2 regions of the Hydrogenophaga pseudoflava genome follow, and region 2 is predicted to be linked to the other one. Evidence: predicted binding sites of a transcription regulator. Region 2 holds the regulator's gene; the other holds the start of a gene.

Region 1 (11,802 bases), 880 kb from region 2:
CCGGATCATCGATTCGGGTTTTTTTGTGGTTGATTCATTTTTTTGTTTTCATCCACATCCTGAGGAATCACCATGAAAAAGACCGTTCTGCTGGCCAGCCTGCTCGCCGCCATCGCCCTGACCGCTTGTGGCAAGAAGGAAGAAGCTGCTGCTCCCGCTGCAGCCCCCGCCGTTGAAGCTGCCAAGGACGCCGCTGGCGCTGCTGTCGACGCCGCCAAGGATGCTGGCGCTGCTGCTGCCAACGCTGGCGCCGCCGCTGGTGCCGCTGCCGGCGCTGCTGCTGCCGACGCCGCTGGCGCTGCTGCCGATGCCGCCAAGGACGCCGCTGGTGCCGCCGCCGACGCTGCCAAGGCTGGTGCTGACGCCGCCAAGGAAGCTGCCGACAAGGCCGCCGAAGCTGCCAAGGCTGCTGCCAAGCCTGCTCAGTAATTGCCCAGCCGGTTCGGGCCCAGGTCCGAATCGTCCGGCCAAAAGAAATGCCGCCCTCGGGCGGCATTTCTTTTGCCTGCGTGGCCCTTACTTCAGATCAGCGGCCAGCAACTCGACGATGCGCTTTCCATCGGCCGTGGTGTCGGGTTGTCCCTGGGCATTCAGCACGGACACCGTGGTATTGGTGCCGCTGCTGCGCACGGCAATCCGGTATTGCACCGGCTTGGCCTGGGCGGGCGAACTGCTGAAAAGACGGCTGAAAAAGCCGGGCTTGGCCGACTCGGCGGTGGCGTCTGCGGGCACGTAGCGAACGAAATACACGCCCTGGCTGCGATCGCGGTCCTCGACGGTGAAACCGGTGCGGTCCAGCGACAGGCCGACCCTGCGCCAGGCACGATCAAAGTCGTCCTCCAGCTGCACGGCGGGCTGGTTGTTGACGGTGACCACACGGGCCGCAGAAGGCGTCGGTGCCGATGCGGTAACCGCTTTGGCCTGGGCCTCGGTGACGCCGAGCTTGACCATCAGCCGGCGCATGAACTCCGTTTCCAGCTCGGGGTCGGCCGCGCGCGGCTGCCAGACGGTCTGGTCCTTGCGGGCATCGGTGTAGACCTCAATCATGCCGCGGTGGCTGATGTAGATCTCTGTGGCACCCGACGGGGTGCGCTCCAGCCGGGTGCGGAACTTGTCCTTCTCCCCCGTTGAATAGAGGCTGTCGAACACTTTGCCCAGTGTGGATCGGATGACGTCCTGCGGCAGCTTGGCGCGGTTCTCGGCCCAGTCGGTCTCCATCACCCCCAGGGTTTCCTGGTCCAGGGTGAGCACAAAGCCGTTCTCCTGCCAGAAGTCCTTGACGGGGCCCCACACCTTGTCGGCAGGGCGGTCCACCACCAGCCAGCGCTGACTGCCCGCGCGCTCGATGCGGACATCGCCGATCTTGCTTGCGGCGGTGTCGGAGGAACCCGCAACTGGCTGGGCCGTCTGGTAGCCGCTGGCCGTCACGGTGGCGCCAGGCACCTGGTAGCGCGACTCGCGGCTGAGCTGGGTCAGGTCCGGCGGCACTTCGAGGGAGTTGACCTGGCGGGCGCTGCGGTAGTCGATCTTGTCTTCCTCGAGCACGGAGCAGCCCGTGGCGAGAAAGGCTGCCATGGCCACGGCGCCCCAGCGGAGCGACACGGTGGGGCGGATGCGCGAAGACAGAGAGCGTGAGGTGATGGACATGGGCAGCTTGGATGACGTCTTGGTGGGACCTGGCAGCGGCGTGATCAGATCAGGCCGCTCTCTTTGAGTGCCGCCTCGACCACCGGTTCCAACGGGGAGCTCATGGGCGTGAGGGGCAGGCGCATGGTGCCACCACACAGGCCCATGCGTTCCATCGCCCACTTCAAGGGGATCGGATTGGCTTCGACAAAGAGGTTCTTGTGCACGGGCATCAGGCGGCGCTGGATCTCCATCGCCTTGCGGGCGTCACCGGCGATGGCGGCCATACACAGTTCGTGCATCAGTCGGGGCGCGATGTTGGCGGTCACGCTGACATTGCCCTGGCCACCACACAGCATCAGGGCGACCGCCGTCGGGTCGTCGCCCGAGTAGATGGCAAAACCTTCCGGCGCCTCGCGGATCAGCCACTGGGCACGCTCGATGTTGCCGGTGGCTTCCTTGATCCCGACGATGCCGGGCACCGCCGCCAGGCGCAGCGCGGTGTCCACGCTCATATCGGCGACGGAACGGCCGGGCACGTTGTACAGCACGATGGGCAGGTCGCCGGTGGCTTCGGCAATCGCCTTGAAGTGCTGGTACTGGCCTTCTTGCGTCGGTTTGTTGTAGTAGGGCACGACCTGCAGCTGGCAGTCGGCACCGACGCCACGGGCAAATTTCGCCAGCTCGATGGCTTCGGCGGTGGAGTTGGCGCCGCAGCCGGCCATGATCGGCACGCGCTTGGCGGCCTGTTCGACGGAGACGCGGATGATCTCGCAGTGCTCTTCGACGCTCACCGTGGGCGACTCGCCCGTGGTGCCGACGACGCCGATGCAGTCGGTGCCTTCGGCGATGTGCCAGTCGATCAGCTTGCGCAGGGTGGGGTAGTCGACGCTGCCGTCGGGGTGGAACGGGGTGACGAGGGCAACGATGCTGCCGGTGATGGTCTTCATGTTCTCGGGCTCAAGTCAGAGGCGCCGGCCTGTGCGCCGGACACGTTGAGGAAATCGATCCGGCGGCTCGCGCGCGAATCGTGCATTCTACCCAGCGCAGTCGCTCATTCAGGGAGCAGGTGGCGCGCCGGCACGGAGGCGTCTGACGGACGTTTTCGCAGGGCGGTGATGCGCTGCACGAAGCGCTCCGGGTGGTCGCAGAAGCCGTTTTCATAGGCGACCACGTGCAGGCCGGCGCAGGCCTGCAGCAGCTCGCCGGGCTGCAGCAGGAAGTCGGGCCGGGACGGTCTGCCGACCGATTCGTTACCGGTTGCAAAGGTCTCGTAGATCAGCGCGCCACCCTCGCCCACGCTGTCCACGATCACGGGCAGCAGCGCGCGCCAGAGGTAGTTGGTCACCACCACGGCGTCGAAGCGTTGTCCTTCGAAGGGCCAGGGGCCGTTCTCGATGTCGGCCTGCACCACCCGCCCGGCGCTGGCCGCTGCTGCCACAGCGGTGGGGTCCCGGTCCACGCCAGTCACCGCATGACCGCGGCCGGCGAACCAGCGCAGGTGCCGTCCCTGTCCGCAGGCCACGTCCAGTACGGTGCCGCCGACCGGCACCAGGTGCGACCAGCGTTGCACCCAGGGGGAAGGCGACTCCGTGCCGTGCATCAGAAACAGCTCCAGAGCTGGTCGGCCAGATTCACCAGGAAGTCCGGGCGCTGGTAGAGCATCAGCGTGCCCAGCAGGGCCAGGGCCACGGCGGCCCAGACCAGCGCCCTGACGGCCAGCGGCCTCACGCGGCGGCCCCCACACGCTGCGGGCCGCGTTCGATGGCCGACTCGCGGACCGGCAAGTTCACCAGGGCCGCGAACACGCCCAGGGCGATCGAGATGTACCAGACAACGTCGTAGCTGCCGGTCCGGTCGTAGAGCACGCCGCCCAGCCAGACGCCCATGAAACTGCCGATCTGGTGGCTGAAGAACACGAAGCCGCCCAGCATGGACATGTGGGCCACGCCGAAAATCTGGGCCAGCATCGCGTTGGTCGGTGGCACCGTCGAGAGCCAGAGCACGCCCATCACGGCGGAGAAGACATAGACGCTTGTGGGCGTGAGCGGTGCCCAGAGGAAGACCACGATGGCGACCGAGCGCGCCAGGTAGATGAAGGCCAGGATGTGGCGCTTGGCCAGGCGCTGTCCCAGCGCGCCGGCGGCGTAGGTGCCGATCACGTTGAACAGGCCGATGATGGCCAGCGCGTAGCTGGCCACCTGCGGCGAGAGGCCGTGGTCCTTGAGGTAGCTGGGCATGTGCACGCCGATGAACACCACCTGGAAGCCGCACACGAAGTAGCCCGCCATCAGCAGCTGGAAGCTGCGGTAGCCGAAGGCCTCGCGCAGGGCCTGCCCGATGGTCTGTTCGCGCTTTGGTGCCGCCCCGCCCCTGAAACCCGGCTCGCGCAGGAACAGTGCCAGCGGCATGATCAGCAGCACCGCTGCCCCGAGGATGAGCAGCGCCTGCTGCCAGCCAAAGCCCGAGATCAGCCAGCCTTCCACAGGCACCATCAGGAACTGGCCGAAGGAGCCGGCCGCCGCCGCCACGCCCATGGCCCAGGAGCGGCGCTCCGCAGGGATCTGGCGACCGATCACGCCATAGACCACGGCATAGGTGGTGCCGGCCTGAGCCGCGCCGATCAGCAGGCCGGCGGTCAGCATGAACACGAACGGCGTGGGCGAGAGCGCCATGCCTGCGAGGCCTGCCGCGTACAGCACCGCTCCGCCGACCAGCACCCGGAAGGCGCCGAAGCGGTCGGCCGCCATGCCGGCGAAGATGCCGAACAGGCCCCAGGCCAGGTTCTGGATGGCCAGCGCGAAGGAAAAATTTTCCCGGGTCCAGCCCATGTCCTGGGTGATCGGCTGCAGCCAGAGACCGAAACCATGGCGCACCCCCATGGAAAGGGTGACGATGGCGGCGCCGCAGAGCAGCACCTGTGCGGCCGACAGGCGCGCTGGTGATACGGAGATGGGAGAAGCTGAAGACATCCCGGCACTGTAGCGAATCCGGCTTTCCCGAAGGCGTCGCAGGGTGGACGCGCGGTGGTGAAATTTCTCGCGCAGATTGATGAGCGCCTGGCATTGCTGGACAGGCGGCGGTCGGTATCTGTGTTTGCATACAGGCTTTTGAAGGGCCTCACCTTACAATTTCCCGATGGCAACCCAATCGAACGAGTATTCCGAAGGCTCCATCCGCGTCCTCAAGGGACTGGAGCCGGTCAAGCAGCGGCCGGGCATGTACACCCGCACCGACAACCCGCTGCACATCATTCAAGAGGTGCTGGACAACGCGGCCGACGAGGCGCTCGCTGGGTTCGGCAAGAAGATCAAGGTCACGCTGCACACCGACGGGTCGGTGAGCGTGGAAGACGACGGCCGCGGCATTCCCTTCGGCCTGCACCCCGAAGAAAAGGCACCCGTGGTCGAGCTGGTGTTCACCCGCCTGCACGCCGGCGGCAAGTTCGACAAGGGCAAGGGTGGTGCTTACAGCTTCTCCGGCGGTCTGCACGGGGTGGGCGTGAGCGTGACCAACGCGCTCTCGACCCGTCTGGAAGTCACCTGCTTCCGCGACGGACAGGTGGCGAAACTGGCCTTCGGTGCCGGCGACGTGATCGAGCCGCTGGTGGTGACGCCCAAGGGCGAGGGCGACCGCAAGCAGGGCACCACGGTGCGCGCCTGGCCCGACGCCAGGTACTTCGACTCGCCCGCGCTGCCGCTGGGCGAACTGACCCACCTGCTGCGCAGCAAAGCGGTGCTGATGCCCGGCGTGCAGGTCACGCTGGTGAACGAAAAAACCAGGGACACCCAGACCTGGCAGTACAAGGGCGGTTTGCGCGACTACCTGCAGCAGACCCTGACCACCGACCCGGTGATCCCGCTGTTCGAGGGCGAGGGCTACGCCGACGCCAGGGACGACAGCTTCGCCGATGGCGAAGGTGCGGCCTGGGCCGTGGCCTTCACCGAAGACGGCGCGCCAGTGCGTGAGAGCTACGTCAACCTGATTCCCACCAGCGCCGGCGGCACGCACGACAGCGGCCTGCGAGACGGTCTGTTTCAGGCGGTCAAGAGCTTCATCGAGCTGCATGCGCTGCTGCCCAAGGGCGTCAAGCTGCTGCCCGAAGATGTGTTCGCGCGCGCCAGTTATGTGCTGAGTGCCAAGGTGCTGGACCCGCAGTTCCAGGGCCAGGTGAAGGAGCGTCTGAACTCGCGCGACGCCGTTCGCCTGGTCGGCGGTTTCGTGCGCCCGGCGCTGGAGCTCTGGCTCAACCAGCATGTGGACTATGGCAAGAAGCTGGCCGAGCTGGCGATCAAGGCCGCGCAGAGCCGCCAGAAGGCTGGCCAGAAGGTCGAGAAGCGCAAGGGCTCGGGCGTGGCTGTGCTGCCCGGCAAGCTGACCGATTGCGAGAGCCGCGACACCGCGCACAACGAACTCTTCCTGGTGGAGGGCGACTCGGCCGGCGGCAGCGCCAAGATGGGTCGCGACAAGGAGTGCCAGGCCGTGCTCCCGCTGCGCGGCAAGGTGCTCAACACCTGGGAGGTTGAGCGCGACCGCCTGTTCGCCAACACCGAGATCCACGACATCTCGGTTGCCATCGGTGTCGATCCGCACGGGCCGAACGACACGCCCGACCTGAGTGGCCTGCGCTACGGCAAGGTCTGCATCCTGTCGGACGCCGATGTGGACGGTTCGCACATCCAGGTGCTGCTGCTCACCCTGTTCTTCCGCCACTTCCCCAAGCTGATCGAGGCTGGTCATGTGTACGTGGCGCGCCCGCCGCTGTTCCGTGTGGACGTGCCGGCGCGTGGCAAGAAGCCCGCGGCCAAGCAGTACGCGCTGGACGAGGGCGAGCTGCACGCCATCCTGGACAAGGCCGAGAAAGACGGCGTGAACCGCGAGAAGTGCCAGATCAGCCGCTTCAAGGGCCTGGGCGAGATGAACGCCGAGCAGCTCTGGGACACCACGCTCAACCCCGACACCCGCCGCCTGCTGCAGGTGACGCTGGGTTCGATGGACTTTGCCGCCACCGAGGCCCTGATCACGCGGCTGATGGGCAAGGGCGAAGCGGCCGCGCGCCGTGAACTCATGGAACTCCACGGCGACTCCGTGGAGGTGGATGTGTGATGCCCCGTCTGGCCCCGATATTCGGCGGTGTCCTGCTGGCGGTGGCGCTGGCGGGGACTGCGCATGCCGAAGTCTGGGCGTACCGCGACAAGAACGGCGTCACCCACTATGCCGACCGCCCGCTCCACGCCCGCTATGAGCTGCTCTACCCCGGTTCCGGCAACGCCAGGACGGGCGGTGGCAGCCGCCCCACCAGGTCCTCGGCGTCGGCCGTGACGCGCATGGAGCTGTCGACGCGATTCAAGGCGGTGCGGCATCTGATCCGCGAGGCGGCGAGCCAGCACGGGCTGGAGTTCGAACTGCTGCAGGCGGTGATCGCCACCGAGTCGGGCTTCGATCCCGGTGCTGTCAGCCCCAAGGGCGCAGTGGGCCTCATGCAGGTGATTCCCGACACCGCGGAGCGTTTCGGTGTCCGCGCCACCGGGCGGCAGAGTGTGAGCGAGCGCCTGACCGACCCGCGCACCAACATCCAGACCGGCGCGCGCTACCTGGCCTGGCTGATCAACTACTTCAACGGCGATGTGCGGCTGGCGGTGGCGGCGTACAACGCGGGCGAGGGTGCCGTGCTCAAGGCCGGTCGCCGCATTCCCAACTACCCTGAGACCATCAACTACGTGCGCAAGGTCACCGACCTGCACCACAGCCTCAAACCTCCGCGCACCGTCAGCGAGGCGCGGGCCGAGGCGATTCCCGCGGCCACACCCATGCCGCTGCGCCCGCCCGGCCGCGGCTGACCACGCCGGTGCAGGTGTGCCGTGATGGCACCCGTTCTTCCAGTTTGTGACCCCATGACCCAAGACCTGATCACTCCCGAACCTGTGGCCGAACCCGGCGACGACAACCTGGCCGCCTACGCGCAACGTGCCTACCTCGAGTACGCCCTCTCGGTCGTCAAGGGCCGTGCCCTGCCCGACGTGTCCGACGGCCAGAAGCCGGTGCAGCGGCGCATCCTCTACGCCATGGACCGCATGGGGCTGGGCTTTTCCGGCAACACGGCGGCCAAGCCGGTCAAGAGCGCCCGCGTGGTGGGCGACGTGCTGGGCAAATACCACCCGCACGGTGACAGCGCGGCGTATGACGCGCTGGTGCGCATGGCGCAGGACTTTTCCCAGCGCTACCCGCTGATCGACGGCCAGGGCAATTTCGGCAGCCGCGACGGCGATGGCGCCGCCGCCATGCGCTACACCGAAGCGCGTCTGGCCAAGATTTCCGGCCTGCTGCTCGACGAAATCGACCAGGGCACGGTGGACTTCATCCCCACCTACGACGGCTCGTTCGAGGAGCCCAAGCAGCTGCCCGCACGCCTGCCGTTCAACCTGCTCAACGGCGCCAGCGGCATTGCTGTGGGCCTGGCGACCGAAATCCCCAGCCACAACCTGCGCGAAGTGGCCGACGCCTGTGTGGCCCTGGTCAAGAACCCCAAGCTGAGCGACGAGGAGCTGCTGACCATCCTGCCCGGCCCGGACTACCCGGGTGGCGGCCAGATCATCAGCCCGGCGGGCGACATTGCCGATGCCTATCGCACCGGCCGCGGCAGCCTGAAGGTGCGCGCGCGCTGGAAGATCGAAGACCTGGCGCGCGGCCAGTGGCAGCTGGTGGTGAACGAACTGCCGCCCGGCGTGAGCAGCCAGAAGGTGCTGGAAGAGATCGAGGAAATCACCAACCCCAAGGTCAAGGCCGGCAAGAAGGCGCTGACGCAGGAACAGACCCAGCTCAAGGCCAGCATGCTGATGGTGCTGGACGCGGTGCGCGACGAGTCGAGCAAGGACGCGCCGGTGCGCCTGGTGTTCGAGCCCAAGAGCAGCCGCATCGAACAGCAGGAACTCATCACCGCGCTGCTGGCCCACACCAGCCTGGAGACCTCGGCGCCGATCAACCTGACCATGATCGGGCTCGACGGCCGGCCGACGCAGAAAAGCCTGCGCCTGATGCTGGAAGAGTGGATCGCCTTCCGCCAGACCACGATCACGCGCCGCAGCCAGCACCGCCTGAACAAGGTGCTGGACCGCATCCACATCCTCGAAGGCCGGCAGCTGGTGCTGCTGAACATCGACGAGGTGATCCGCATCATCCGCCACAGCGATGAGCCCAAGGCCGCGCTGATCGAGGCCTTCAGGCTCAGCGAGCGCCAGGCCGAGGACATCCTCGAAATCCGCCTGCGCCAGCTGGCCAAACTCGAAGCGATCAAGATCGAGCAGGAACTCAAGGAGCTGCGCGAAGAGCAGGGCAAGCTCGAAGACATCCTGGCCAACCCGGCGAGCCTCAAGCGCCTGATGGTCAAGGAGATCGAAGCCGACGCCAAGACCTTCGCCGACCCGCGCCGCACGCTGATCCAGGCCGAGAAGAAGGCCGTGGCCGAGATCAAGGTGGTGGACGAGCCGGTCACGGTGGTCATCTCCAGCAAGGGATGGGTGCGTGCGCGCACCGGTCACGGCCACGAGGCCGCCAGCTTCGCCTTCAAGGCCGGCGACGGCCTGTACGGCACGTTTGAATGCCGCACGGTGGACACGCTCATCGTCTTCGGCAGCAACGGCCGCGTCTACAGCGTGCCCGTGGCCAGCCTGCCCGGCGCGCGCGGCGACGGGCAGCCCATCACCACACTGATCGAGCTGGAAAGTGGCACGCAGCCGCTGCACTACTTCGCTGGCCCGGCCAATGCCACGCTGCTGCTCAGTGGCACGGGCGGTTACGGTTTCCTGGCGACGGTCGAGAATCTGGTCTCGCGCCAGAAGGCCGGCAAGGCCTTCATCAGCGTGGGCGAGGGCGAAGCCATCTGCGCACCCTCGCACGTGGCCAACACGTCCGGTGGCCAGCCGCTGGCCGGTGCCACGCACGTGGCCTGCGCGTCGACCGGCGGGCGCATCCTCACCTTCGAGATCGGCGAACTCAAGTCGATGGAGAAGGGCGGTCGCGGCCTGATGCTGATCGACCTGGAAGACAAGGACACGCTGGCGGGCGCCTGCGCCTACACGCGCAGCGTGAAGATCGAAGGCATTGGTCGCGGTGGCAAGGAGCGCGACGAGACGCTGGAGATCCGCAGCCTCAACAACGCCCGGGCCGCGCGCGGTCGCAAGGGCAAGGCGGCCGACCTGGGCTTCAAGCCCAACCGCATCACCCGGGTGGAATGATGAGCACCGACGGTATCGGCCTGTTTCTGATGCTGGCGAGCTTCGCGCTCACCTTCTTTTTTGCACGAATGCTGGGCAAGCGCCTGAAAGCCAGGCGCGAGGCCGAGCGTGCGAAGCAGGCCGAGCGCGACCTGGCCCGGCAGAGCCGCCAGGTGCGGCGTGCGGCGCAGCGCAAGAAAAAATCCTGACGGGCAATCACCCTGGACTTCGCGGGGCGGCGCGCCGTCGCCAGAATGGCGTTTCTTGGAAAGGATGGCCATGAAGTCGATGGGCAAACGGGCCGAAGGCCTGCGGTTGGAGCGCATGCAGGCCTCGTCCCAGTGGCGCGGTCAGGGTTTCCACAACGTCTACCCGGTGGCGCCGGGGCTGCGCGACCCGAACGCTCCGTTTCCCAGTCTGAAGGACTTTCTCTGGGGTGGCGAACGTCGCGTGCCGACCGCGCCGCTGCCCGCGACCGATCCGCGCGAGGGCTGGCGCCAGGGGCCGCAGAGCGGCCTGCGCGCCACCTGGCTGGGCCACTCGACGGTGCTGATCGAGATTGGCGGAAAGCGCCTGCTGACCGACCCGGTCTGGGGGCCGCGCGCGTCGCCGTCCACCCTGGTCGGCCCCAGGCGCTTCCAGCCGGTGCCGCTCAAGGTCAAGGAACTGCCGGAGGTGGACGCGGCCCTGGTTTCTCACGACCACTACGACCATCTGGACTACCCCACGGTGCGTGAGCTCAACAAGCGCGGCGTGCCCTTCGTCACCTCGCTGGGCGTGGGCGCGCACCTTCAGGCCTGGGGCGTACCGGCCGAACGCATCACCGAACTGGACTGGTGGGAAACGCACCGACTGCCGGGCAGCGAAGTCACCGTCACCGCGACGCCCTCGCAGCACTTTTCGGGCCGCGGCCTGAAAGACCGCAACGCCACGCTCTGGTCGTCGCTGGTGATCCGGTCGGAGAAGCACGGTGTGTTTTTCAGCGGCGACACCGGTCTGACCGATGCGTACACCGAGGTCCGCGAACGCCTCGGGCCGTTCGATCTGGTGATGCTGGAGATCGGCGCCTTCCATCCGGCCTGGGGCGACATCCACCTGGGGCCCGAGAACGCCATGAAGGCGCACCAACTGCTGGGTGGTGGCGTGCTGCTGCCAGTGCACTGGGGCACCTTCAGCCTGGCCATGCACGCCTGGGACCAGCCGGCCGAGGTGCTGCACGCGCTGGCCGACAAGAACAGTGTCCCGCTGTTGATGCCCCAGCTGGGGCAGGCGGTGGAACCCGCCCATGTGGCGCGCACCGATCCGTGGTGGCGGCGCGTCGAGACCAAGGCCGGCCCGACGCCCGTGGTCGAACCCGACCTGCCACCCAAGAACCTGCCCAAAGCCCTGCAGTGGCCACTGGACTGAAACACCCATGACAACGTCTGACGCCGTTTTCGGCCACCAACTCAAAGGTTTCCCCACGGGCGGCGCACCGCTTACGCGGGCGCAGATCCCGTCACAAGGCTGGAACCTGTTGCGAGGCGATCTGGCGCTGCCGCTGGCCGTGCTCAAACAGTCGGCCCTGCAGCACAACCTGCACTGGATGCGCGACTTCTGCGCGCCGCGCGGCCTGCACCTCGCGCCACACGGCAAGACCAGCATGTCGCCCGAGCTGTGGCAGATGCAGCTGGGCGCGGGGGCCTGGGGCATCAGCTTCGCCACCGTATTCCAGGCGGCCGTCGGCGCGCGCCACGGCGTGCCGGTGCTGCTGATTGCCAACCAGGTGATTCAGCGCGCCGAGCTGGACGCGCTCGCGCTGCTGCACGCCGAGCGCCCGGGTCTGCGTTCGATGTTCCTGGTCGACTCGGTCGGGCAGGTGGACGCCATTGAGGCCTGGGCCCAAGACCGTTCGTTCCAGGGCCGCTTCGAGGTGCTGCTGGAGCTGGGCATTGCCGGTCAACGCACCGGCACCCGCACGGCC
Region 2 (11,802 bases):
TAGGGCGTGTCAATGTCGGTGCAGACCAGGGTGATGCGCAGGCCCGGTTCGGGCCGCATGGCCAGCATGCGCAGCGCGACCACATGGCTGTGGCCGCCACCGACGAGGACCAGATCGCGCAGGACAGGTTGTTCGTGTGATTGCATGCGACGTTGGCCGCGCAGAAGGGAGGGGCGCTGGGGAGGAATCGCTGGCCTGCCCGGAGGGACTCGAACCCCCGACCTGCTGCTTAGAAGGCAGCTGCTCTATCCGGTTGAGCTACGGGCAGCCGGTGCGGACAGGATACAAAAAAGGCCCACGCAGTGGGCCTTTTTTGTCCTGAAGAATGGTCGGAGCGGCGGGATTCGAACTCGCGACCCTCTGCTCCCAAAGCAGATGCGCTACCAGGCTGCGCTACGCTCCGACAAGCCGGCGAGTATACCCTGTCGCCAGGGGGCTCTGCGCGGTTTGTTGGTGCGCATCAGCAACCGCGCGTCACCGGCATCTCGACGTCGCTCTTGATGGCCATGTGTTTGGCCAGCTCCAGCTTGGCAATCGCCGCGCGGTGCACCTCGTCAGGACCATCGGCCAAGCGCAGCGTGCGCTGGTTGGCGTAGCTGTAGGCCAGCGGGAAGTCGTCGCTGACGCCACCGCCGCCATGGGCCTGGATGGCCATGTCGATGATCTCGCAGGCCATGTTGGGCGCCACCACCTTGATCATCGCGATCTCGGCCTTGGCCACCTTGTTGCCCACTGTGTCCATCATGTAGGCGGCCTTGAGCGTGAGCAGGCGCGCCTGTTCGATCTTGCAGCGGGCCTCGGCGATGCGCTCGTGCCAGACCGACTGCGCGGAGATCGGCTTGCCGAAGGCGACGCGGCTGTTGAGGCGCTTGCACATCAACTCCAGCGCGCGCTCGGCTGCGCCGATGGAGCGCATGCAGTGGTGGATGCGGCCCGGGCCGAGGCGGCCCTGGGCGATCTCGAAACCGCGGCCCTCGCCCAGCAGCAGGTTGCGCACCGGCACGCGCACGTCCTTGAGCACCACTTCCATGTGGCCATGCGGCGCGTCGTCGTAACCGAACACGGAGAGCGGGCGCACCACAGTGACGCCGGGCGTGCCGGCGGGCACGACGATCATGCTCTGCTGCGAATGGCGCGGTGCCTCGGGGTCGGTCTTGCCCATGACGATGTAGACCTTGCAGCGCGGATCGCCAGCACCGGACGACCACCACTTGCGGCCGTTGAGCACGTAGTGGTCACCGTCGCGCGTGATCTCGCACTGGATGTTGGTGGCGTCCGACGAGGCCACCGCGGGTTCGGTCATCAAGAAGGCCGAACGGAACTCGCCGCGCAGCAGGGGTTCGAGCCATTCGTCCTTGATCTCCTCGGACGCATAGCGCTCCAGCGTTTCCATGTTGCCGGTGTCGGGAGCGGAGCAGTTGAACACCTCGGCCGCGAACGGCACGCGGCCCATGATCTCGCACAGCGGTGCGTATTCCAGGTTGGACAGACCCTCGGGTGCCCGCTTGCTCATCGGCAGGAACAGGTTCCAGAGGCCGGCGGCGCGCGCCTTGGGCTTGAGCTCCTCAATGACGGTGGTCGGGATCCAGGCATTGCCTTTGGCGCGGTTGGCCGCGATCTCGGCGAAGAAGCGCCCTTCGTTCGGGTAGATGTGCTCGTCCATGAAGGCCAGCAGGCGCTGGCGCATGTCCTTGACCTTGTCGGTGTAATCGAAGTGCATGGTGTGTTCCTTGGGTGTGGGGTCGGGACGTTGGAGTCGGGGTCAGGCCTGCTGTGCAAAGCGCCAGGCCATCTCGGCCAGCGGGCGCGCACCAGCCGCGGAAGAAACCGCCTGCGCGCTGGAGGCGGTGCCCATCTCGACGCGCTTGGCGATGCCCTGCAGGATGGCGGCGAGGCGGAACAGGTTGTAGGCGAGGTAAAAGTTCCAGTCGGCCTTGAGCTGTTCGGGCGTGACGAAGCCGGTGCGCTCGCAGTAGCGGCGGATGTACTCGGCCTCGGTGGGAATGCCCAGCGCCTGCACGTCCAGGCCGCCGATGCCGCGGAAGGCGCCGGGCGGGATGTGCCAGGCCATGCAGTGGTAGCTGAAATCGGCCAGCGGGTGACCCAGCGTGGACAGCTCCCAGTCGAGGATCGCGAGCACGCGCGGTTCGGTGGGGTGGAACATCAGGTTGTCCAGCCGGTAGTCGCCGTGCACGATGGACACCAGCGATTCGTCGCGCGCCATGGCCGGAATGTTCCGGGGCAGCCACTCCATGAGCTGGTCCATCTCGGGAATGGGCTGGGTGATCGACGCCACGTACTGCTTGCTCCAGCGGCCGATCTGGCGCTCGAAGTAGTTGCCGGGCTTGCCGTAGTCGGCCAGGCCGATGGTGTCCGGGCGCACCGAGTGCAGCGCGGCCATCACGCGGTTCATCTCGTCGTAGATGGCGCCGCGCTGGTCCCTGGTCAGTTCGGGCAGCGACTGGTCCCACATCACGCGGCCGTCGACGCACTCCATCACATAGAACGCGCGGCCGATCACCGATTCGTCCTCACACAGGGCGTACATGCGCGCCACCGGCACGCCCGTGCCGTGCAGTGCACCCATGACACGGTACTCCCGCTCGATGGCGTGGGCCGAGGGCAGCAGCTTGGCCACCGGGCCGGGCTTCGCGCGCATCACATAGCTGCGGCCCGGTGTGATGAGCTTGTAGGTGGGGTTGGACTGGCCGCCCTTGAACATTTCGATGCTCAAGGGGCCGCTGAAGCCATCGACATGGCGTTCGAGCCAGGCCTGGAGGGCGGCGGTGTCGACGGCGTGCTGGGCCGCCACCGGCCGTGTGCCGGTGAAGTTCTGGAGGTCGTTCATTCGGTCACGGTCGGTGAGGGCAGGAAAACGGTCAGTGTTCGGCTTCGGCGATGCGCATCAGCATGTCGCGGTTGCGCACCACCAGCCCTCCCTGCTCGATGCGGATCGCTTCTTCGCGTTCCATGGATTTGAGTTCCTGGTTCACGCGCTGGCGCGAAGCGCCCAGCAGCTGCGCCAGTTCTTCCTGTGCCAGTTGCAGGCCGATGCGCATCTCGTTGCCGTCCGAGAGGCAGGGCACGCCATAGGAACGCACCAGGTGCAGCAGTTGCTTGGCCAGGCGCGCGCGCAGCGGCAGGGTGTTGAGGTCTTCCACCAGTCCGAACAGCGTGCGGATGCGCCGCGCCTGCAGGCGCATCAGCGCTTCGTACAGTTCGACGTGGGCGCTGAGGATCTTCTGGAAGTCGTTGCGGGCCACGCACAGCAGCGTGGTCGGGCCATGCGCATAGGCGTCGTGCGTGCGACGGTCCCCGTCGAAGAACGCCACATCCCCGAACCACACGCCGGGCTCCACATAGGTCAGCGTGATCAGCTTGCCCGAGAGCGAGGTCGAGCTGACACGCACCGCGCCCTTGGCGACCGCTGTCCACTCGGTGGGCGGTTCGCCGCGGGCGACGATCAGGTCGCCGTCCTTGAATCGCTTGACGTAGGCGCATCGGAGAATGTCGTGACGCAGGGAAGGGGAAAGACTCTGGAACCAGCGACCGTTGTTGATCGCCTCTCGTTCTTCCATTGTCAGAATCGGTTCGTCCATCGGATGTCTTTTGAGTGACTGAAAGCGGTCCCATTGTCACCACTGGGACGCGCCGGGAGCATCAGGGATAGCGCGGGGAAGCTGTCCCGCAGGTGTCGCCGTGCCGCTTTTAAAACCGCAGCACGGCAGGCTTGTCGATCAACGGTAGCCGGGGCGGCGCTTCTCAAGGAAGGCCGAGATGCCTTCACCGCCGTTGGCGTGGTGGAGGTTTCGCACGAAGTGGTCGCGCTCGGCGGCGAGCTGGGTGTGCAGCGGCGCGGTCTGGGCCTCGTTCACCAGCTCCTTGATGCTGGCCATGGCGTTGGGCGCCCGGGAGTTGAGTTTTTCGGCCAGCGCCAGCGCGGAGGCCATCGCCTCGCCGCTGGCACACACCTGGCTGACCACGCCGAGGGTCTGCAGGCGCGCGGCGTCGATGCGGTCGCCACACATCAGCAACTGCATCGCGGTGGCGCGGGGCAGGGCGCGCGCCAGGCTCCAGGTGGCGCCGCCGTCGGAGGACAGGCCCACATTGCTGTAGGCCATCACAAAGACGCTGTCCTGTGCGGCGACCAGCAGGTCGCAGGCCAGCGCAAGCGAGAAGCCCGCACCGGCGCAGGCGCCTTCCACGGCGGCGATCACCGGCTTGGGGAATGCGCGGATGGTTTCGATCCAGTTGTGCAGGCTTTCGATGCTCTGGGCCTGCACCTCGGGTGGCTGCTGGCGGTTGGACAGCAGGCGCTGCAGGTTGCCGCCTGCGCAGAAGTGGCTACCTTCGCCGGCAATCACCACCGAACGCACCTCCGGGCTGGACTCGGCCACGTTCAGCGCCTCGACCCCCGCGGCATAGATCTCCGGACCCAGGGCATTGCGGTGTTCCGGGTTGCTGATGGTGAGCACCATGGTCTGGCCATGGCTGTGGCTCTTGAGGCTGGCGCTCATGCTCAGGCCTCTTCGTGCATCAGGCTCAGACCCAGGGCGCCGCGGCGGCGCAGCCAGGGCGAAGGGCGGTAGCGAGGATCGCCGTAGACCGTGCCCATGTTGAACAGGATCTCCAGCACATTGGTGGGGCCGACCTTGTCGCCCATGGCCAGCGGGCCCATGGGGTAGCCCAGACCCAGTGTCACCGCCACTTCCAGGTCCTTGGGTGTGCAGATGCCCTGCTGGCACATGTCGGCCGCGATGTTGACGATGGTGGCGACGACGCGCTGCGTCACGAAGCCGCCGCTGTCCTTGACCACGCTCACCGCCTTGCCGTCCTTGGCGAACAGGGCGTGCGCGGCGTCGCGCATGTCGGGGCGGGGGCCGGGTTGGTGGCCAGCACACGGCGCTTGGTGGCGGCGTCCTCCAGCATCATGTCGATGCCAACGGTGCGGGTGGGGTCGAGCCGCTCGACCGCGGCGAGGGTGGTCACGTCCAGTCCGAGCGGTGCCACCAGGATCAGCGCGCTGGCTGATGGGGCCTGGGCGGTTTCGATGCTTGCGCCCAGGTTCTTGAGCAACTGGTAGATCTCGGCCCGACGCGCGGCTTTGGGCGAGACCCAGACCGGCGGCAGGGCACCGACCTCGGGCACCGGAGGCTCGGCAGGAACCTGGGCAATGCCCTCCCTATATGTATAGAAGCCGTCGCCGACCTTCTTGCCGACCACACCACCGGCCAGTCGCTGCGCTGTGATCACGCTGGGGCGGTAGCGTGGTTCGTCGTAGTACTGGCGGTAGATCGACTCCATGACCGGGTGCGAGACGTCCAGGGCGGTCAGATCCATCAGCTCGAAAGGACCGAGCCGGAAGCCCATCTGGTCTTTGAGGATGCGGTCGATGGTCGCGAAATCGGCCACCCGCTCGCTCGCCACCCGCAGTGCTTCGGTGCCGTAACCGCGACCGGCGTGGTTGACGATAAAGCCGGGGGTGTCCTGCGCCGATACGGGGGTATGCCCGAATTCGCGGGCAAAGGCCGTCAGCCGCTCGCACACCACCGGATCGGTCTTGAGACCGGCGATCACTTCGACCACGCGCATCAGCGGCACGGGGTTGAAGAAGTGGAACCCGGCAAGCTGGCGAGGGCGCTGGAGCGCCGCACCGATGGCGGTCACTGACAACGAAGAGGTGTTGGTTGCCAGCACCGATTGTTTGGAAACGATGGACTCAAGTTCGGAAAACAGCTTCTGTTTGACATCTAGCCGCTCGACGACGGCTTCGATGACCAGGTCGCAGGGGGCCAGCGAAGCAAGGGCATCGGCGCAGCGGAGCCGATCCAGCATGGCGGTGCGTTGCGCGGCATCGAGCTTGTTCTTGTCCACCAGCTTCTGCCAGGTGTCGGCCAGCGCCTGCCGGGCGGTTTCGGCCGCATTGGGCTGCAGATCGAACAAGATGACTGCGCTTCCGGCCTGGGCTGCCATCTGTGCGATGCCGCGGCCCATGGCGCCTGCACCCACGATGCCGACGGTTTGAAAAGTTGGGGTCATATGAAAGTGTTATTTAAGAAGGGTGGGCAACGACCTATGACAAAATGTTGCCACGAAGAACGGAAGGGCTGTGACGTGCGCCAGATCTTGGTTGGCTCTATTTTGCTATCAACGGCGTTGGGCGGTTCGGCGGCCACTTTGGGGCGACACAGCGGCGCTGTTCTCATTGGCAGGCCTCTTGATATACGGGTGCAGGCCGTCGCGGCTCCAGGGGAAGATCTGTCCGCGCTGTGCCTGCAGGCCGATGTGTTCTTCGGTGACAACCAGCTGGGTCCTTCGTCTGTGCGCACCTCGACGCAGCACAACGCACCCGATGCCGAGGCATCGGTGCGGATCCAGACCACGGTGCCGGTGAACGAACCCGTTGTCTCGGTGGTGTTGAGGGCGGGCTGCGCTTCGCCGTTCTCCCGTCGGTATGTGCTGCTGGCTGACTTTCTGTCCGAGCCTGCAACGGCGTCGCAAACAGCGCCTGCGTTGTCCGGTTCACAAGTAGTGCCCAAGCCGTCGCCCATCCCTGCGGAGGGTTCGACAGGCAGCTCCAGAGTGTCTGCTGGTCCGGCAGCTGGCAGCGGTACTCCTGTGGCGGCTCCGACGCGCAGCACGGCGCCTGCTTCTGCTTCCAGGCCCAGGCCAGCCAGCGTGGTGCGCAAGCCGGTGGAACCGGCAAGGGATGTAACCCCGCGGCTCCAGCTGGACCCTGTGGACGTGAGTCTCGCGATCGAGCGCGATCCGGTTCTCAAACTGTCACTGTCCCTGCTCAGCGAGCCCTCCTCGAACCCCCAGGAGCGGGCCGCTGCTGCCCAGCTCTGGAAGGCATTGAACGCATCCCCCGAGGACATTCTTCGCGACACCCAGAAGCTGGCAGTCCTGGAGGCCGAATCCAAAGGCTTGCGTGAGCGGGAGGCGCGCAACAAGGCCGCCATGCAGGACATGGAGGCCAGGCTCGAACAGTCGCGCTTCATGTCGTGGGCTGCGTACACCTTGGGGGCGCTGCTGCTTCTTGCTTTGGCAGCACTGGCCTGGCTGTGGCGACGCAAGACCGCCATTGGCGTTGCGGGTACCCCTCAGAAGGACTGGTGGACGTCTGGTGCAGCGAAAGCGGCCAAGGTGCCTGCCGACAAGCCTGCAAGGAAGGTGGCGGCCAAAGGATTGGATCTTGACCTTGATCTGGATGCCGATTCCGGGTTGGACGAACTGGGTCCTGTGCGCAGAGGTTCTGGTGACAGCGGAGCGATGCCCTTGTCCACTTCCGAGCGCCGCGATTTCCGCACCAGCCACATCGGCGTGTCCCGGTCCGTCGCTACGGAAGAACTGTTCGACGTCCAGCAGCAGTCGGATTTTTTCGTTTCGCTGGGCGAGTTTGACCAGGCGATCGGTGTCCTCAAGATGCATTTGCACGAAAGCCAGGAGCCCAGTGCGCTCGCGTATCTTGACCTCTTCAAGCTCTACCACCGGCTGGGGCGGCGCGACGAGTACGAAAAGCTGCGCGAAGAGTTCAACCGCCAGTTCAATGCAAGTGCCCCGCCGTTCGATCAGTACAGCGACTCCAACCGGGGCCTGGAAGCCTACGAGACTGCGTTCGGGCGGATTCAGGCACTGTGGCCTCAGCCCAAGGTGCTGGATGTCATCGAAAAGTCCATCTTCAGGGATGCGGCCGATCCCGAGTCGGAGGTGTTTGATCTCGAAGCGTACCGTGAGCTCCTGCTCCTCCACGCCATCGCGAAGGATGTGATCCAGCGCGATTCGAGCACCCCTTCTTCTGACTTCCAGCACACGGCGATTCGTCCTCTCAAGGCTGCGGGGCCGAAGATGGCTGCTGTTTCGTCCTCTGCGGCAGCTTCGGAACGGTTGACCGAACCGATGGATGAAATCCCGCACGCCTCCCCCCGTCTTGGCCTGGATATCGACCTGGATGCGCTGCACGACGCGTCGGCGTTCGAAGCATCGCTGCCCGACGTTGTGGTGCCGGTGGAGCCCACGGCCAGGCTCGCGTCATCGACGGGCATCTCTGCAGTGGAGGCCGCGGACATGGGCAACCTCATTGATTTTGAAGTTCTGGATTTCACGCCACCCGATGACGGAGAAATCCCACCGGGCAAGGGCGCACAGTCCACACAGTGAGCATGTTTGCTCAACAAAAAAAGCCAGACACGTGCTGGCTTTTTTGTTGGCGCTGCTGAGCCTGATGGTCAGCGTCGCACCTGCAGGGCGCCAGGGTTGACGATGTTCGTGGGCGTTCCCTTGATGAAATTGACCACATTGTCGAACGCAGCCGAGAACAAGGTCTCGTAGTTGCTGAGCTCGACGTAGCCGATGTGAGGCGTGCAGATGCAGTTCTCGAGCCTGAGCAGCGCATGCCCCTGAAGAATCGGCTCTGATTCGAAAACATCGATGGCGGCCATGCCTGGGCGCCCCCGGTTCAACGCGGTCAGCAAGGCCTCGGCCTCGATCAGTTCCGCTCTGGATGTATTGACCAGCAGGGCGGTCGGCTTCATGCGAGAAAGATCCTCCAGCGTGACACAGCCCGCGCTGCGGTCGCTGAGTCGAAGATGAAGGCTGAGCACATCCGAACGCTCAAAGAGATCTTCCCGGCTGGCTGCGACCTCAAAGCCGTCGGAAACGGCCTGCCGGCAGGACTCATCGCCACCCCAGACCAGCACCTGCATGCCGAAGGCCTTGCCGTAAGCAGCGACCAGCTTGCCGATGCGGCCATAGCTCCACAAGCCGAGTGTCTTGCCGTGAAGAACCATGCCGAGGCCGAAGTTGGCGGGCATGGACGATGACTTCAGCCCCGACTGTTGCCAGGCGCCGTGCTTGAGGCTTGCGACATACTGGGGAATGCGCCGCATCGACGCCATGACCAGAGCCCATGTCAGCTCGGCGGTGGAGATCGGGGAACTTGTGCCTTCGGCCACGGCGATGCCGCGTTCGGTGCAGGCAGTGACGTCAATATGGCTGCCGATACGCCCCGTCTGCGCAATGAGCTTCAGGCGAGGCAGCTTGTCAACCAGTTGACGGGATACCGGGGTTCTTTCCCGGATCAGGACCACGATGTCGGCATCCCGCAACCGTATGGACAGTTGCCCGACCCCCTTGACCGTGTTGGTGAACACTTTGGCGGGATAGGGGTCGAGGCGCGCTGCGCAATCCAGCTTTCGGACGGCGTCCTGATAGTCGTCCAGTATCACGATGTTCATGGAGCACTATTGTGCCGCCATGAGCATTCTGTACAGACTTTGAGCTGTCAGGCGGGTTCGGTGCGGTGCTCGAGAGCGGCCAGACGATCCAGTTCGGCGCAGACATCGGCCATGCGCCCTGAAATCACCAGGCAAGCGCTTCGATCCGGTTGGCTGGTGTGCTTCAAGCGGATGGTTGCTGTCTGTGAGGGCCGCGACACCTCGGCCATGGAAGCGCCGTGAGAGGCCGACAGCGACTGTTTCGGTTGCTTGTTGGCCAACCATCCGGCCCTGACAAACCGCTGCATCAACGTTGGCAGCGGTTTGCGGGTCTTGTTGGGACAAGGAGGTGACGGCAGCCAGTTGTCGATCAACTGCAACGGAGCGCGCCAGGTCTTGGAGGTGATGCGGATTCCCATGTGAAACTCCGGAAAGGGGTTGGACACAGGCAGGATTGGTTCGGAAGAGCCGCTCTCGCAGGGTTTGCCAAGGACAGTGTGCTGTTCTGGCAAAACGCCCGCCACCTGCGAGGGCGGCACCGACCCTGCGGGTCAGATCTGGAAGCTGTTGCGAATCAGGCCCACGGCGAGGCCTTCGATCTCGAAGGGTTCACCCGGTTGCACCACGATCGTTTTGTAGTCCGGGTTTTCCGCGTGCAGCTCGATTTGGTGGTCGCGGCGCATGAAACGCTTGACAGTCACATCGTCTCCGAGCCTGGCCACCACGATCTGCCCATTTTTCGCGTCCTTGCCGGACTGCACGGCCAGCAGGTCGCCGTCGAGGATGCCGACGTCGCGCATGGACATGCCGCGCACGCGCAGCAGGTAGTCAGGTGTGCGCTGGAACAGGCTGCGCTCGACGTGATAAGTCTGGTCGACGTGTTCCTGAGCGAGGATCGGTGAGCCGGCAGCCACCCGCCCGATCAGGGGCAGCATGAGCTGAGAAAGGCCGGGCATCGGCAGTGTAAGCTGATGAGTCCGCTGATCGTTGATGGCCTGCAGTTCCCGGCTGCGAAGACGGATCCCGCGGGAGGTGCCGCTGACCAGTTCGATCATGCCTTTGCGTGCGAGCGCCTGAAGGTGCTCCTCGGCCGCATTGGCCGACTTGAATCCGAGCTCGGTGGCGATTTCTGCGCGGGTGGGTGGAGCGCCGGTGCGGGCAATGGCGTTCTGGATCAACTCCAGGATTTGCTGCTGGCGGGCCGTGAGCTTGGGCGGGAACGACTCGATCATGTCAACCTCGTGGTTAGGTGGGATGCGGCTGGACAGGCTGTTTGTACATCCAGTATCTGTATTTTTAAACAGTTTCGGAGACTTGGCAAGTGAGCGACAACAACAGAGGCTTTTGCGTGATCCTGGGGACTGGCGGAACGATCGCCGGGCGGGCCGCCCGGGCAGGAGATAACGTGGGATATGTGGCAGGGCAGGTTCGTGTGGAAGATCTTCTGGGGGGCGTTCCAGCGCTGCAAGGCAGTCCACTGGAGGTGGAGCAGGTGGACCAGGTGGACAGCAAGGACATGCACTTCGGTCTGTGGAAGCGGCTGTTGCTTCGGCTCTCTCACCACCTTGCACGCGACGAGGTTGCCGGCGTTGTGGTCACACACGGCACCGACACGCTGGAAGAAACTGCCTTTTTCATCCAGACGGTGCTGCAGCCCCGCAAGCCGGTGGTGTTCACCTGCGCGATGCGCCCAGCCACCGCCCTTGTGCCCGATGGCCCTCAGAACCTGCTGGATGCCGTGACCGTGGCGGGTCATCCCGAGGTCGGAGGGTGTGTGGTGGTCTGTGCGGGGCTGGTGCACGCGCCCGAGCACTTGACCAAGGTTCACAGCTACCGGGTGGATGCGTTCGATTCGGGCGACGCCGGCCCTATGGCGTGTGTGGAAGAAGGCGAGGTCCGGTGGTTCCATCCTCCCGCAAGCCGCCCGACCGCCGAGCGTTCTGAGGCACTGCTGGCGCGGGTGCTGCGGGCCGATGCGCTGCCACGCGTCCAACTGGTGACCAGTCATGCCGATGCCGACGGCTCCATCGTTCGCGCGCTGCTGCAGGCCGACCCGGCACTGCGTCCGCAGGGCATTGTGGTGGCTGCCACCGGCAACGGCACGGTTCACCAGTCGCTGGCCTCGGCCTTGTCGGAGGCCATGGCCCGTGGTGTGCGGGTGGTCAGGGCCACGCGCTGCGCCCGAGGGCGTGTGATTCCTGACACGGCCAATCCCATGCCCGACTCTGCCGGACTGCCCCCTGTGAAGGCGCGGCTGGCTCTGGCACTCTCGCTGCTGGAACCCTGACGCGCCAGCCCGTTGCAACGACAAAAAAAGAAACCCGGCAAGTTGCCGGGTTTGCAGGAGGAGTGGGCGCTGGGTCAGGCGGCCAGGGCCTCGAACGCGCGGGCTGTGATCTCATCCACCGAACCGGTGCCGCTGATGGCGCGGTACTTGGGGGCGGCGGCCGGATCTGTCCTGGCCCACTGGCTGTAGTAGTCGACCAGCGGTCGGGTCTGGGCGCTGTACACCTCCAGGCGCTTCTTGACCGTTTCTTCCTTGTCATCGTCGCGCTGGATCAGCGGTTCACCGGTGACGTCGTCCTTG

Evidence for each region. Region 2 encodes LexA, which represses DNA repair genes until DNA is damaged. Its sites were predicted from a motif close to ACTGTATNNNNATACAGT; they were not measured.
Region 1: a site for LexA is predicted at 4,716-4,733, ahead of HPF_RS09450 (DNA topoisomerase IV subunit B). Genes of this name have one in related genera too.

Annotation. Positions count from the first base shown of each region.
Region 1 covers NZ_CP037867.1:1,941,766-1,953,567, forward strand. The annotation lists gene HPF_RS09425 (hypothetical protein) at 73-429, shown strand; gene bamC (outer membrane protein assembly factor BamC) at 517-1,647, opposite strand; gene dapA (4-hydroxy-tetrahydrodipicolinate synthase) at 1,692-2,576, opposite strand; gene HPF_RS09440 (class I SAM-dependent methyltransferase) at 2,681-3,229, opposite strand; gene HPF_RS24065 (hypothetical protein) at 3,229-3,357, opposite strand; gene HPF_RS09445 (MFS transporter) at 3,354-4,598, opposite strand; gene HPF_RS09450 (DNA topoisomerase IV subunit B) at 4,765-6,732, shown strand; gene HPF_RS09455 (lytic transglycosylase domain-containing protein) at 6,732-7,466, shown strand; gene parC (DNA topoisomerase IV subunit A) at 7,521-9,860, shown strand; gene HPF_RS09465 (hypothetical protein) at 9,857-10,048, shown strand; gene HPF_RS09470 (MBL fold metallo-hydrolase) at 10,119-11,246, shown strand; gene HPF_RS09475 (type III PLP-dependent enzyme domain-containing protein) at 11,254-11,802, shown strand, end outside.
Region 2 covers NZ_CP037867.1:2,824,364-2,836,165, reverse strand. The annotation lists gene selD (selenide, water dikinase SelD) at 1-146, opposite strand, end outside; tRNA gene HPF_RS13600 (tRNA-Arg) at 192-268, opposite strand; tRNA gene HPF_RS13595 (tRNA-Pro) at 327-403, opposite strand; gene HPF_RS13590 (acyl-CoA dehydrogenase family protein) at 461-1,720, opposite strand; gene HPF_RS13585 (phosphotransferase family protein) at 1,763-2,848, opposite strand; gene HPF_RS13580 (Crp/Fnr family transcriptional regulator) at 2,880-3,599, opposite strand; gene HPF_RS13575 (oxepin-CoA hydrolase, alternative type) at 3,738-4,517, opposite strand; partial or broken gene HPF_RS13570 (3-hydroxyacyl-CoA dehydrogenase) at 4,520-6,039, opposite strand; gene HPF_RS13565 (type IV pilus assembly protein FimV) at 6,115-8,160, shown strand; gene HPF_RS13560 (D-2-hydroxyacid dehydrogenase family protein) at 8,229-9,236, opposite strand; gene HPF_RS13555 (hypothetical protein) at 9,284-9,634, opposite strand; gene lexA (transcriptional repressor LexA) at 9,767-10,447, opposite strand; gene HPF_RS13545 (asparaginase) at 10,537-11,502, shown strand; gene adk (adenylate kinase) at 11,577-11,802, opposite strand, start outside.